3 regions of the Kitasatospora sp. NPDC048722 genome follow, and region 2 is predicted to be linked to each of the others. Evidence: riboswitches for the same ligand, from Rfam matches in the RefSeq annotation. Region 2 holds a riboswitch; each other region holds the start of a gene.

Region 1 (2,255 bases), on a different contig from region 2:
GAGGACAGGTGCGCGTACTGCGCGTACTTGCCGTCGGCGAGCCGGATCTCGACCTCGTTGCCGTAGGCGCCGCCGTTGTCGGCCTTCACCACGACGCCGTTGGCGACGGCGCGCACCGGGGTGCCGGTGGAGGCGACGAAGTCCTGGCCGGTGTGGTGGCCGGAGGCCCACATCGTGCCGGCGACGCCGTAGGCCTCGCCGAGCACCGGGTTGGCGAGCGGGGCGACGTAGCCGGAGGCGGCGGCGACCGGAGCCGCGGCCGGGGCCTGGGCGGGCTGGGCCACGGCGGCCTGGACCTGCACCTGGGCACCCGGGGTGGTGGCCTCGGTCCGGACCTGCAGCTGCTGCCGAGGAGCCGGCGCGGCCTGCGGCTTGGCGGCCGGGGCGGCGGGCTTCTGAACGGGAGCGGCCGGGGCGGCCTGGGCCGCGATCGCGAGCGACTGACCCGGGAAGATCAGGTTCGGGTTGGCGCCGACCACGGAACGGTTGTGCGCGTACAGCGCCTGCCAGCCGCCCTCGACGTGCTTGGCGTCGGCGATCTTCGAAAGGGTGTCACCGCTGACGACCCGGTAGGAGGCGTCGCCCTGGGCGGCGGCCGGAGCGGCCGGAGCGGCCGGAGCCGAGGCGGCGGCGACCGGAGCGACCGGAGCGGCGGGGGCGGTGTGGGCCTGGGCGCTCATCGCGGTGACGAGCGGGAGGGCGAAGGAGACACCGGTGACGGCGGTCGCGATGCCGATGCGGGCGGCGCGGGGCAGGGTGATACGACGAGCCTGAGCAGGCATGGAAGTTTCCTCTCCGACGCCTGCGAGGTGAGCTGTCGGGTTCGGGCTGGAGTTGCCCGGCCGCATGCGCGGCTTCACCCCGAGCCGGTCCTGGACTTCCGCGCCAACAGCGCGAATTCCGGTCCGGCGACTTACCTGTGGGTCCCCCGCTCCTGCCGTACAGAGTTCAGTTCGAGCCACCGGGCAGCGGCAGGACTCGGCGTTCCACCCGGTGGATCCGTCCGGGCTGGCCGGTCGGTCGCTGAACTAAAACTCATCCGTCCGGGTGAAGCAATGTCGATCTCTTGAACCCGCAACAACCCCACCCGTCACGATGACGCTCCGAATGATCCGGAATACGGTGCGTGCACAATCCATTCACCGCCCGCAGCGGATCGACGACCCTCCGCCGACGAACCGACCTCTCCGCAGCCGATCGATCACCCATCGTCACCCCCGGACGCACCGCCGGTGACCCTTGTCACGTGCACCCCACCGGGCAGAGGATCGGGCCGTGACCACAACCAACGCCGGCACCCTGCGCCTGGGCACCGCGCAGGGACGCTGGGTCCTCCTGGCAACGGTGCTCGGCTCCAGCATGGCGCTGCTCGACGGCACCGTGGTGAACGTCGCCCTGCCCCGCATCGGCACCAACCTCGGCGCCTCCCTCGCGTCCCTGCAGTGGACGCTGAACGCCTATCTGCTGACGCTCGCCGGGCTCATCCTGCTCGGCGGCGCGCTCGGCGACCGCTACGGCCGGCGCCGGGTCTTCCTGCTCGGCGTGGTCTGGTTCGCCGTCGCCTCCGCGGCCTGCGCCGCCGCGCCGAACATCCAGGTGCTGATCGCCGCACGCGCCGTCCAGGGCATCGGCGGGGCGCTGCTGACGCCCGGTTCGCTCGCCATGCTCCAGGCCGTCTTCCACCCGGACGACCGCTCGGCCGCGGTCGGCCTGTGGTCCGGCCTCGGCGGGGTGTCGGCGGCCGTCGGCCCGTTCGTCGGCGGCTGGCTGGTGGACGGCCCCGGCTGGCGCTGGATCTTCCTGCTCAACCTGCCGCTCGCCGCCGCCGTCATCGCGGTCGCCACCCGCTACGTCCCCGAGAGCCGGGACGAGAGCGCCACCGGCCGCTTCGACGTGCTCGGCTCGGCGCTCGCCGCCCTCGCGCTCGGCACCTTCACGTACGCGCTGACGGCGGCCGGCGAGGGCCTCTCCCCCGCCGTCTGGCTCACCGGCGTGCTCGGGCTCGTCCTCGGCGCGGCCTTCATCGCCGTCGAACGCCGCGCCCCCGAACCGATGCTGCCGCTCGGCCTGTTCTCCTCACGGCTGTTCACCGCCGTGAACCTCGTCACCCTCTGCGTGTACGCGGCGTTCAGCGGCGTCTTCTTCCTGCTGGTCGTCCAGCTGCAGATCGTCGCCGGCTTCTCGCCGCTGGTGTCCGGCCTGGCCCTGGTCCCGATCACCGTGCTGATGCTCGCGCTGTCCTCGCGCGCCGCGCG
Region 2 (2,255 bases):
CGGTCCCCTGCGGCGCGGGGTGGTACTGCCCCGCGCACACCGACAGGTTGAGGATCAGGTAGGCGGAGAAGTTCGAGCCGACGCCCTTGCCGTCCGAGAACACCTTCACGCCGTTGACGTACCAGTCCACCGAGTTGGCGCCGTAGTAGGTGCCGATGGTCACCCACTGGTCCTTCGCGACCGCGTTCGCGTTGGTGTAGTAGTCGGCGTTGCCCGGGTTGACGTGGTTGGTCAGCTCCAGGAGGTTCGGGTTGTCGGGGTGGTACTCGAAGGAATCGATCTCCCCGTTGCCGTTCTTCCAGGTCCACAGGGCCGGCCAGGCACCGGAGCCGGCCGGCAGCTCGACCCGGGTCTCGGCGTAGTCGCCGGTCTTGACCTGGAAGCCCTCGCTGGAGCCCTCGGTGGTGAGGAAGCCGGTGTTCCAGGACTGCTTGCCGTTCTCCAGCGTGTTGCTGCCGGGGGCGGCGGTGAAGGTGGCGACGCCGTTGGCCACGCTGACGTTGTTCGGGTCCAGCCAGTCGAGCTTGTTGTCGTCCGGGTTGTGGTTGCCGTACTTGTACGAGCTGCTCTTGTCGCCGACCCAGCGCTGCCCCCAGTTGATCGGGCCGTTGAACTCGTCGGACCAGGTCAGCGACTTGCCGGCGATCGGGGAGGACGGCGCCGGGGTGCTCGGGGCAGCGGTGGCGCTCGGGGCCTGCGTGGGCGTGGGCGTCGGCGTGGCCGACGGGGTCGGGGTGACGGTCGGGGCCGGGGTGACGGTCGGGGCCGGGGTGACGGTCGGGGTGCTGGAGACGACCAGCTGCTGCGACGGCAGGTTGTGCCAGGCGCCGCCGAAGTCCTGCCAGAACCCGAACTGGGTGTAGGTGCCGGCCGGCAGGGCACGCGCGCCACTGGTGAAGGTGTAGCTCCACGGGCAGATCGACACATTGGTGGCGTTGCCGGGGAAGTCGAGGTTGTCGCCGGCCGCGTCGCGCACGCCGACTCCGACGGTCTTGGCGGTGAAGCAGGACGAGGAGTGGACGGTGAGGGTCGCGCCGGCGGCCCGGCCGGCGACCATCGTGGCCGGGGCGAGCCGGTCCTGGGTGACGGTCGGGCCGGTGGCGGCCTGGGCACCGGGCGCGGACTGGAGGCCGAACAGGCCGGCGCCGGTGATGGCGAGCGCGCCGGTGGCGGCGAGCGCGGCGGTGCGGCCGCGGCGGGACGGGCGGGCGTGGCGGGGCACGGGGCGTCGGGCAGGCTGGTGCATGGGGTGTCCTCTGCGACGCCTGCGAGGTGAGCTGTCGGGTTCGGACTGAGAGGTCGCCCGGCCGCCTGTGGGAGCGGCTTCACCCCAAGCCGTGGCCCGGACGCGCGGGGGCGTGCCGGGTCGTGGCGCTGACCTTGGTTCCCCCGCTCCCGTCCGCCGTGGTGCTCGGTTGCCCGCCGTCGGGTGGACGGGACTCGGCGTCCCGGCGGCGGGGTCCGCGAGGGCGGACGCCGTTGCAGGCTAGGCAGTCGGTCCGTGAACGGACAACTCGTCGCGGCGGGTTGTCGCGCAGCTCACAGTCGTGTCGATCAACTACGGTACGCAGTGGATCAGTTGGCGGGCGTCCCGGCGGGCCGTGGATGATCACGCGAGCCGGGCCCGGATCCGGGCCGCGTCGTCCGGCGCCAGGGCAGGTTCGAGGTTGTTGGGCCCGCCGAGCAGCCGGGTGCCGCCGACCGTCGCGATGCCGGTGGTGTCGAGCGCGCTCACGACGGCCCTGCGGGGTGACGGTGACGGGGGTGCGCCTTCACTGGCAGTGGCCGTGCGAGCTCGCCCGATCGGATAAATTGGAGGTCCGACATCCACCGCCGTGCACAAGAGCACCGCGCCCCTCCCGCAGAGACGAGGAACCGCCCCACCATGACCGCGCCCCTGCCCGCCTTCGCCGGCCGCACCTACCTCTTCCGGGCCGACAACGGCGCGGCCTTCCGCAACGCCTACTCGGCCGACGGCAAGCGGCTGCGCTGGGAGGGCCTCGGCGAGTCGGCGGGCCAGTGGGAGGACGTGGCGCTCCATGTCGCCGAGGTCGCGCCCGACGTGTACTTCGTCAGCTGGACCGAGCAGAGCGGCATCACCGTCAGCCACGTGATGGACCTGGCCCGGCTGACGGTGCGCGCGTTCTGGACCTTCGAGGGCGAGGGCGGCCGGGTCGGCGAGCTCCACACGGGGACGCTGGAGCGGGTGGCCTGAGGCCGGCAGGTCCGCGAGCCCGGGGGCCGTCAGACCGCGA
Region 3 (2,255 bases), on a different contig from region 2:
GGCCGCCCGCCTGGCCGTCCCGGTCGTCGCCGCCGCGCTCGACGTGCCCGGCTCGGTCGCCGCCGCCGTCGCGCACCTCAAGGAGACCGGCTCGCAGCGCCCCGCACTGGCCCCGCTGGTGATCGGCCCGGAGGCGGACTCCGAGCTGCTCGCCACGGCCGCCGAGGAGACCGGCTGCCCGTCCGCCGCGCCGCTCGGCGCCTACCAGACGGTCGGCCAGCTCATCGCCTCGCTGTACCTGGCCGCGCTGCCGGCGCCGTCCGCGGAGGCCCTGGCCGCCGCGCAGGCCGAGGCCGAGGCGGCGGAGGCCGCCTCCGAAGGCTCCCGCGCGGCCCACGCGGCCGGCGGGACGGCCTCCGGGGCGACCGGGGAGGCCGCCGGCGAGTAGCCGCCGACCGCACGTACGAAAGGGCCCGGAACGACCGCGTTCCGGGCCCTTTCGGCTTGCGGCGTAAGGGAATTAAGGACCGAATGTGCGAGATGTCCGTTCTGTGATTGTTTGCGATCGGGTGATTGTCCGTCATGCGAATCCTGAGAGCCTGCCAGTTGTGCACATCCGCAGGTTTATTGCGAGAAAACGATCATTTTCGATCTTGAAGAAGGAAAGTTTTGGTGGCTTTCCATAATCCGTGATGCGCATCACAGGTATTTGCAGTTCGAACTTAAGTCTGCTTAACGTGCTCCCCGTTCGTGACCACACGGACCCAGCACATCCGCAACGCCGAGTCCTGCCGTCGGGTGCGCTGGAAGCGCGAAAACGCACCACGGCAGGAGCGGGGGACCCACAGGTAAGTCGCCCCGGACCGCTCCACGGAACGGTCCTGGGCTAGGGGTGAAGCCGCGCCACAGCGCGGCCGGGCAACTCCGGCCCGAATCCGACAGCTCACCTCGCAGGCGTGGGAGAGGACCGCGTCTTCATGCTGCCCACCAACGGCTCTCGCCTGTCCAGCCGCACCCGCCGTGTGATCGCCGCCCTCGGCGTCGCGGGCGTCGGCCTCACCATCCCCTGCCTCACCACCGGCACCGCCTCCGCCGCCTCCGTCGCCACCTGGGACAAGGTCGCCCAGTGCGAGAGCGGCGGCGACTGGAGCATCAACACCGGCAACGGCTTCTACGGCGGCCTGCAGTTCACCTCCAGCACCTGGGCCGCCTTCGGCGGCACCTCGTACGCCCCGCAGGCCAACCAGGCCACCAAGGACCAGCAGATCGCCGTCGCCGAGAAGGTCCTCGCCTCGCAGGGCCCGGGCGCCTGGCCGGTGTGCTCCGTCCAGGCCGGCCTGACCGCGGGCGGCGCCCCGGCCGCCGTCGACACCTCCGCAGGTGCGAGCACCGCGAAGGCCGCCCCGGCCGCCAAGCCGTCCTCGAAGCCCGCCGCCAAGCCCGCCGCCCCGGCGCAGGACCAGGCGCAGGCCCCGGCCGCCGCCGACTCCGCCAAGGGCACCTGGACGCAGAAGCGCCAGGACTGGGCCCAGGGCGGCGCCCAGACCAACGCCTCGGACTACACCGTCGTGGCCGGCGACTGGCTGTCCACGATCGCCGACAGGCACAACGTCAAGGGCGGCTGGCAGCGCCTGTACGAGCTGAACCGCGGCACCCTGACCGACGGTCCGAACACCATCTACCCGGGCCAGCACCTGTCCCTCGGCGACTCCGCCCAGGCGCCGGCCGGCCAGTCCGGTGACTTCAACTGGTTCAACCGCTCGCAGAAGCCGGGCCAGTCCTCCGCCGGGAACGCCGTGAACGCCCAGCCGGCCGCCGAGGCCCAGACCCCGGCCGCCAAGCCGTCCTCGAAGCCCGCCGCCCAGGCGCAGACCCCGGCCCCGGCCGTCACCGGCTCGATGGCCGCCGCGGTCGACTTCGCCAAGGCTCAGGTCGGCCAGGCGTACGTCTACGGCGGCACCGGCAACGGCGGTTGGGACTGCTCGGGCCTGACCCAGGCCGCGCTGCGCGCCGCGGGCATCTCGATCCCGCGCGTCGCCAACGACCAGGCCGCCGCGAGCACCCACGTCTCGCTGGACAGCCTGCAGCCGGGCGACCTGCTCTTCTGGTCCAACAACGGTCAGGACTCCGGCGTCTACCACGTCGCGATCTACATCGGCGGCGGCCAGTACGTCGAGGCCGCCAACCCGAGCTCGGGCGTCCGCCTGCAGACCATCGCCAACTGGGCGCCGGACTTCGCCGGTCGCGTCTGAGGATCCTTCCGGAACCCTCCCGCCGGGGACGGGTGACGGATCGCGGATGACAGCGAACAGCTG

The links. Region 2 has a riboswitch for cyclic di-AMP ahead of AB0C76_RS01195 (glycoside hydrolase family 16 protein). Riboswitches for the same ligand answer to the same signal wherever they lie in the genome.
Region 1: linked by a shared signal. The riboswitch ahead of AB0C76_RS03395 (LysM peptidoglycan-binding domain-containing M23 family metallopeptidase) and the one ahead of AB0C76_RS01195 (glycoside hydrolase family 16 protein) in region 2 are both predicted to bind cyclic di-AMP.
Region 3: linked by a shared signal. The riboswitch ahead of AB0C76_RS32410 (transglycosylase family protein) and the one ahead of AB0C76_RS01195 (glycoside hydrolase family 16 protein) in region 2 are both predicted to bind cyclic di-AMP.

The regions. Positions count from the first base shown of each region.
Region 1 covers NZ_JBEZGX010000003.1:6,307-8,561, reverse strand. Annotated here, with positions in the region: gene AB0C76_RS03395 (LysM peptidoglycan-binding domain-containing M23 family metallopeptidase) at 1-782, opposite strand, end outside; cyclic di-AMP (ydaO/yuaA leader) riboswitch at 785-964, opposite strand; gene AB0C76_RS03390 (MFS transporter) at 1,276-2,255, shown strand, end outside.
Region 2 covers NZ_JBEZGX010000001.1:274,085-276,339, reverse strand. Annotated here, with positions in the region: gene AB0C76_RS01195 (glycoside hydrolase family 16 protein) at 1-1,246, opposite strand, end outside; cyclic di-AMP (ydaO/yuaA leader) riboswitch at 1,248-1,420, opposite strand; gene AB0C76_RS01190 (hypothetical protein) at 1,610-1,735, opposite strand; gene AB0C76_RS01185 (MoaF N-terminal domain-containing protein) at 1,886-2,215, shown strand.
Region 3 covers NZ_JBEZGX010000058.1:15,523-17,777, forward strand. Annotated here, with positions in the region: gene AB0C76_RS32405 (hypothetical protein) at 1-388, shown strand, start outside; cyclic di-AMP (ydaO/yuaA leader) riboswitch at 751-910, shown strand; gene AB0C76_RS32410 (transglycosylase family protein) at 897-2,192, shown strand.